One region of the Gordonia sp. G4 genome, then DNA from elsewhere that is predicted to be linked to it. Evidence: riboswitches for the same ligand, from Rfam matches in the RefSeq annotation. Region 1 holds a riboswitch; the other holds the start of a gene.
The links. A riboswitch is a leader RNA that binds a small molecule or an ion and turns the genes downstream of it on or off. The one in region 1 is predicted to bind S-adenosylmethionine.
Positions count from the first base shown of each region.

Region 2: linked by a shared signal. The riboswitch ahead of AC3B5T_RS02290 (aminotransferase class V-fold PLP-dependent enzyme) and the one ahead of AC3B5T_RS15265 (bifunctional o-acetylhomoserine/o-acetylserine sulfhydrylase) in region 1 are both predicted to bind S-adenosylmethionine.

Region 1 covers NZ_CM173442.1:3,405,767-3,409,507, reverse strand. Annotated here, with positions in the region: gene AC3B5T_RS15270 (cutinase family protein) at 1-1,694, opposite strand, end outside; SAM riboswitch class IV at 1,961-2,081, shown strand; gene AC3B5T_RS15265 (bifunctional o-acetylhomoserine/o-acetylserine sulfhydrylase) at 2,145-3,479, shown strand; gene metX (homoserine O-acetyltransferase MetX) at 3,496-3,741, shown strand, end outside.
Region 2 covers NZ_CM173442.1:561,003-564,743, forward strand. Annotated here, with positions in the region: gene AC3B5T_RS02280 (inorganic diphosphatase) at 1-403, shown strand, start outside; gene AC3B5T_RS02285 (hypothetical protein) at 553-1,053, opposite strand; gene AC3B5T_RS02290 (aminotransferase class V-fold PLP-dependent enzyme) at 1,058-2,422, opposite strand; SAM riboswitch class IV at 2,441-2,554, opposite strand; gene AC3B5T_RS02295 (isochorismate synthase) at 2,662-3,738, shown strand.

The DNA of each region.
Region 1 (3,741 bases):
GAGGTGTCCTCCGCTGAGGTGTTGTCTCCTGAGGTGTCCTCCGCTGACGGATCGTCCACCGTCGGGTTGTCCGCCGACGGATCGGTGGTGGCCGGAACCTCGTCGGCGCGCGAGGGCGGAGCGGGCTCCTCTCCGGGCTCGTCGCTCCCGGAGGCGTCGGCGGGCGCACCGGACGGATCGGCGGCCGGGTCGACCGCCGGAGCCGAATCGGTCGGGCCGGGCTGCGCGGTCACCGGTGCAGCCGGGTCGCCGGACCCGGTCGACGATTCGGCGCGAACCGGCTCGGTGGCGTCGTCGGTCGCGGTCGCGAGCCGTGCGAACGTCGACGATCGCAGGCTCGTCGTATCCACCGCGAGGACCGTGACCGTGCCGGCCCGCGGTGTCACCGGCCCGACGATCGCGCCCGCCCAGTACCGCACGAAGTTCACCGGCAACCAAACGATGCTGCGGAGGCTCGCAGCCAGTGCGGTCGCGCCGTCGACGAACCGCGCCGGCGACAGCGTGAGGATCCCCTGGAGGATGTCCTCGAAGACGAAGAGGTCCGGTAGGTAGGCGCCGTACCCGAGTTTCGGCAGCGGCGGCAGCAGACCCTGCACGAGCCTGATCACCGGCTGCAGGTTCGCGAGTTCGATCCCGTACGGCAGCTCGATCGTCGGACGCCCGGACAGGAAGTCCCCGATCGCTCCGCCGTACCCGGCATCGCGCGCCCAATCCCGCACGAGTTCGGCGAACGCGGAATCCGCGGCGACCATACAGACCGCGGACTCCGGCTCGCATCGGACGCTCCGACCGTCGTTCCAGGTCGTTTCGTGGGGGTCGCGATACATCTGGAACGGGTACAGGTTGTGCTTGGTGAAGTAGCCGAGGAGGCCGTCGATGGCGCCGATCGGGTCGTGGATCGGGTCCGGCAGATCACAGATGGGATCGCCGTCGATGCACACGGACACCACCCTGCCCTCGAGCTCCCCGAACCCGCCGTCGGTCTCGGACCCGCCTCGCGACCCCGCCATCGTCAGACCGGGGATGATCCCGATCAACGACAGTTCGATGCCGCGGCCCGTCTTGTCCCCGGCCTGTCGAGGGTCGGCGTAGAGCTCGCCGGAGATCCCGTCCGGATCGATGGTCACGAGGACCGGAGCGCCGTTCTCGTGGAGCATGACCTCGCCGTTCTCGTCGGTCGCGACGACCTCGTCGACATTCCGGCCGTTGCCGATGTCGGCGAGGACGTCGCCGGCGACACGGGCGCCCTGTGAGTAGCCGGCGACCACGATGTCGGACTCGGCACCGCATCGCTTCTGGTACCCCGCGATCGCCGACGCCGTCGCACTCCTGCCCTGGGCGGTGCTGTCGTCGTACCCCGCGGCACCCAGTGGCCACAGTGTGGTCGGGTAGTCGACGTGGATCACGTCTTTCGGCTCTGCGAGGTAAGCACTACCGGGGTCGTCGACGACGACCACCTCACCGTCGCGCACCGTCGGCATCTTCCCGGTGTAGCGCTGCTCGACCCCGACGAGATGAGCGCTCTCCGGGTCGTTGGTACCGGCGACGATGACCACCGCGCCCGAGGCGCTGCACTCGGCAGCCGCCGCCGGGGCGGTACCCGACAGACTGAGAGCCGCCACGACCGCGACGGCGGTGACGGCGGCGATCACGAGCGAGATCCGTCGGGTTCGGAGGTGAGCGATCGCGGACATGGCGCTCCTGGGCGAACCCGGACCTCCCGATCGGAACGTTCCGACGCAGCCGGGGCTGGTTCGACGCTAGATCCGCGATCGGGGAACCGACAGCACACTGAGGGCCGCTAACGACCGTGACCAGGCACTACTCATCTGACCACACCTGATTTCACTCGGTCGGAGGACAGCACACTCCACCCTCGCGGCGGCCTTCTCAAGTGTTGGGCGCGGCCTGACCGGGACGGTTCTCAGGCCCTCACATCCGTGTTATATCCTTGTCGCCAGGTCATGAGTATCAGCGTCAAGCCCCGGCTGGCTGATCGGCAACCCTCCATCCGCGGTGGGGTGCTCCGGGTGATGACCGGGTTGCGGGATCGCGCTGACGATCCCCGGCAAGCGCGGGTCCGAAGGTCGGACCCCAACAGGGTCGAGTTGGGCCCTGCCGACCGTAGAAAGTGATGAATTGCCATGTCTGATGTCCCTGACGGCACCCTCGACAGCAACGATCCCAGCGAGAACTGGAGCTTCGAGACGAAGCAGATCCACGTCGGGCAGTCCGCGGACGCGGTGACGAACGCCCGTGCGCTGCCGATCTACCAGACGACGTCGTACGTCTTCAACGACAGCCAGCACGCGGCCAACCTCTTCGGACTCGCGGAACCGGGCAACATCTACACCCGCATCATGAACCCGACACAGGATGCCGTCGAGCAGCGGATCGCCGCGCTCGAAGGCGGCGTCGCCGCATTGCTGGTGGCGTCGGGTCAGGCCGCAGAGACCTACTCGATCCTCAACATCGTCGAGACCGGCGGTCACGTGGTGTCGAGTCCGCGGCTGTACGGCGGCACCTTCAACCTCTTCCACTACACGTTGCCCAAGCTCGGCGTCGAGGTGAGCTTTGTCGAGGATCCCGAGGATCCGGCGTCGTGGCAGGCCGCGGTCAAGGACAACACCCGTGCGTTCTTCGGTGAGTCGATCTCCAACCCGAACAACGAGATCCTGGACATCAAGGGCATCTCGGAGGTCGCGCACCGCAACGGCATACCGCTCATCATCGACAACACCGTCGCCACCCCGTACCTGATCAACCCGCTCGCCCACGGCGCCGACATCGTCGTGCACTCGGCCACCAAGTACATCGGCGGACACGGCACCGCGATCGGCGGCGTGATCGTCGACGGCGGCACCTTCGACTGGCGGGTCCAGCGTGACGGGAAAGACCTGTTCCCCGGCTTCACCACCCCTGACCCGAGCTACCACGGTGCGGTCTTCGCCGACCTCGGCGCACCGGCGTACGCGCTCAAGGCGCGCGTCCAGTGGCTGCGCGACACCGGTGCGGCCATCTCACCGTTCAACGCGTTCCTGCTCGCCCAGGGCCTGGAGACCCTGAGCCTGCGCATCGAGCGCCACGTCGCCAACGCACAGAAGGTCGCCGCGTTCCTGGAGAAGCACGACCAGGTCGAGTCCGTCGCCTACGCCGGCCTCGAGTCCTCGCCGTGGTTCAAGCGCGGTCAGGAGCTCGCCCCCAAGGGTCAGGGCGCGATCATCGGTTTCGAGATCACCGGCGGCGTCGACGCGGGCAAGAAGTTCGTGGACGCACTGAGCCTCCACAGCCACGTCGCCAACATCGGCGACGTGCGGTCGCTGGTCATCCACCCGGCCTCGACCACGCACAGCCAGCTGACCCCCGAGGAACAGCTCGCCGCCGGCGTGACCCCCGGACTGGTGCGCCTGGCCGTGGGCATCGAGGGAATCGACGACATCTTGGCCGATCTCGAACAGGGATTCGCGGCGGCCAAGTGAAACAGGTGAGGCAGCTTTGTCGGTGAGTATCGACCTGAACGCGACAGCGTCTGATCAGCCCGACTGGGAGTCACTCCCGGACGGGGAACTCGTCGGCATCCCCATCGGATCGCTGCCTCTCGACAGCGGAGCACGGATCGACGACGTCACCCTGGCGTTCCAGCGCTGGGGGACGTTGTCGCCCTCCCGCGACAACGTGATCCTCACACTCCATGCGCTCACCGGCGACTCACACGTCACCGGACCCGCCGATGCCGACCAC
Region 2 (3,741 bases), 2.7 Mb from region 1:
CTACCCGGCCGACTACGGGTACATCGACGGCACCCTCGGTGAGGACGGCGACCCGCTCGACGCGCTGGTCCTGCTCCCCGAGTCGGTGTTCCCCGGCATCATCGTGCGCGCACGGGTCGTCGGCATGTACACCATGACCGACGAGGCCGGCGGCGACGACAAGCTGCTGTGCGTCCCGGCCAAGGACGTGCGGTGGGACCACATCAAGGACATCTCCGACGTGTCCGAGTACGAGTTGGGCCCGATCGCCCACTTCTTCGAGCACTACAAGGACCTCGAGCCCGGCAAGGAGGTCCAGCCGGGCGGCTGGGTCGGCCGCGAGCAGGCCGAGAAGATCGCGCAGGATGCGATCGACCGCCTCGCCTCGCATCCCGAGGCTGCCAACGAGCCCTCGCGCGGCTGACGGATCACCGTCGAGACACCTCCGCCGGCACCATCGTGAGATGGTGCCGGCGGGGTGTCTACGGCGCAGGTGCGCCACTTGAGTTCAACTGCGGCAGTTGCAGATAGCGCGCACGTTCCGAAGTCGCGCTTCTGTGACGGGCCGCCCCGTCAGGCCACGCGGTGCCGCTGCTCGGCGAGAACCGGCAGGATCTGTTCGCGGATGCGGCGTTCGGTGGCTGCGCCGTCGATCGGGACGAGGATCACGGCGTCGGCGACCTCGGCCGCGTAGATGTCCCGGACCAGCGTGATCAGTCCGTGTGTCGTGCCGATGTAGCGGATGGTCCCGGAGCCTGCCTCCGACGATGCGTCCACCGCGGCAGCGGCCGCGGCACGCGCCGACGCGGCATCCGCCGCGACGGTCACCTCCACCTCGAGGGCGACCACGAACTTCGCCTGATCGTGGGTGCCGGCCCGGAGCAGAGAGCGGGCACGCTGCGCATCGCGGAGGGTCTCACGCCGCACGACGATCGGAAACGTCTGCGCCAGTTCGTCTCCGGCGATGGCGATCTGGAACCCCGGTCGTCCGATGCTGATCGGGGCCGTCGGAGCGGAAGTCGGTGCGGCGATCACGGTTGCGCGATCGGCCGGTGCGTCGAGTTCGATGGTCATCTCATCACCCCTCATTCGATTTTGGTCGGATGGTCTGTTCGGTCAGTGCATGGTCGATCGGTGCGTGTTCGGTCAGCGCGCGCAGTGCCTCGAGGAGGCGGTCGATGTCGTCGGAGGTGGTACCCGCCCCGAAGCTCGCGCGGACCGCGCCGGCCGGATGTCCGAGGCGCTCGAGCAGCGGGTGAGCGCAGAACCGGCCGTCGCGCACGCCGATTCCGTGTTGCGCACTGAGATACTCGGCGACGACCCGCGGCGCGATCCCGTCGACGGTGAACCCCGCGATTCCCACCCGGTCGGTGGAATCGGCGAAGATCCGCAGGGGCACGACCCCGGGGATGGCGGCCAGGCCGGAGTCCAGGCGTTGGGCCAGGCGCAGTTCGTGCAGGCCGATGGCCTCGGGACCGAGGTCGGCCAGCGCCTCGCAGGCCGCCGCGATCGACACCGCGCCGAGCACGTTCGGCGAACCGGCCTCGTGACGCGCGGCTCCGGTGTGCCAGGTCACGCCACCGGCGTGCGGGCTCAGGTCGACGTCGGCGGTCGCTCCCCCGCCGGCCAGATAGGGGTCGGCGGCGTCGAACCAGTCGGTCCGGCCGATCAGGACCCCGGCACCGAACGGCGCATATGCCTTGTGCCCGGAGAAGGCCAGGTAGTCGATGCCGTGACTGACGACGGAGACGGGGCGGTGCGCGACGAGTTGCGCGGCGTCGACCAGGATCCGGGCCCCGTGCCGGTGCGCGATCGAGGCGAGCCGGGTGATCGGCAGCACCTCGCCGGTGACGTTCGACGCCGCGGTGACCGCGAGCAGCGCTGCCGGCGCCGACGCGAGCTCCGCCTCGAGCGCGACCAGGGTGTCCTCGATCGTGTCGCAGGTGCGGACGATTCGGGCCCGGTTGCGGCCGTCGCGCGGCGCGCACCACGGCAGCAGGTTGGCGTGATGCTCGATGTCGAGCACGACGACGTCCCCGGGGGTGATGTGAGCGGCGAGGTTGATGGCATCGGTGGTGTTGCGGGTGAAGACGACGGTGTCGTCGACCCGTCCGCGGACGAACCGGCGCACGGTGTCCCGGGCGGCCTCGTACCGGGCGGTGGTCACCTGCGACAGATGACCGGCGCCGCGATGGACGCTCGCGTATTCGCCGAGTCCAACGGCGACCGCGGCGGCCACCGAGCTCAGAGCCGGCGCGCTCGCCGCGTAGTCGAGGTTGACGTACCGCGTTGTGCCGCCGTGGGCCAGCGGTACGGACACATCGGCGCCGACGACCGGGGCCAGCCCGGGGATGGCCGGATACCGATGGTGGGTCGAATCGATGACGGGGGTGTCGACAGTCTCGTGGCCGGTCGTGTCGGGTGCTGACAGGACAGCGGTCATGGCAGGAGCTCCTCTGAAATTCCGCGCTTGCCGCGTCCGGTCGGTACGCGGCCAGGTCGTCACCCGGAGCACCCCACCGCGGAGGAGGGTTGCCGACCAGCGAGCCGGGGCTTGTCACTGGCACTCATGACCTATGTGCAAGCCTCGCCGAAGCCGCGCGGGCGTGTCAATTTTCACTCATCGTGATCCAAAGTTAGGGCACACTTACCTGTAGCGTGTCAGGGGTGTCAGCGACTGATGTGTTCGTGTTGTCCCGCCCGCACGGCACCGTGCGGGGCCGGGGCGCCGTCCGTGGGTTCACCGATGTCGACGCGGCCTCGGCCGCGCTGCGTTCCGGGACGATCGACGGGCTGACCGGCGCGATCCCGTTCGATCTCTCCGACCCGGCCGCGCTGGTGGTACCCGAGGTCCTGCACTTCGACGACGCACCGCTGACGGGCGGGCCACCGCTGTCGCGCACCCCGGTCTCGACGACCCTGCACCCGACCGCCGACGAGCACCGCGAGCGGGTGGCGCACGCGGTCAAGCGGATCGTCGCCGGCGACGTCGGCAAGGTCGTCCTCGCCCGTAGCGTCGACATCGTGCTCGACGCCGAGGTCGCGCCCCACGAACTCCTCGACGCCCTGGCGGGCGGCAACGCCGGACACAACGCGTTCGGCGTCGACCTCGGTGCCGCCACCGGCTCCGGCGCGTGGCTGCTGGGCGCGAGTCCCGAAGTGCTGCTGCGCAAGTCGGGATCGGTCGTCACCTGCCACCCGTACGCGGGTTCGGCTCCGCGGTCACCGGATCCGGTCGTCGACCGCGCCGTCGCCGACGGATTGTTCTCCTCGGCAAAAGATCTCGCCGAACACGCGTTCGTCGTGGATCACCTGCGCGACCGGCTGGCGCACCTGTGCGACGACGTCGACGCGCCGTCGACCCCGCAACTGCAGTCGACCGGAGAGGTGTGGCATCTCGCCACCCCCATCCGCGCGACACTTCGCGATCCGTCGACCACCGCGCTGGATCTCGCCCTCCTGCTGGGTCCGACCCCCGCGGTCTGCGGTACACCCAGTGATGTTGCCGCGCAGATCATCCGGGAAGTCGAGGGGGAACGCGGCTTCTATGCGGGCGCCGTCGGCTGGTGCGACGCCGCCGGCGACGGCGAATGGATGGTCACCATCCGGTGCCTCCAGCTCGAAGCCGATCGCCGCAGTCTGCGAACGTGGGCGGGTGGCGGCATCGTCGAACACTCCGACCCTCAGGGCGAGCTCGAGGAGACCGCGTTCAAACTCCGTACGGTCCTGAACGCGCTGGGCATCGACGGCCTCGACTGAGAC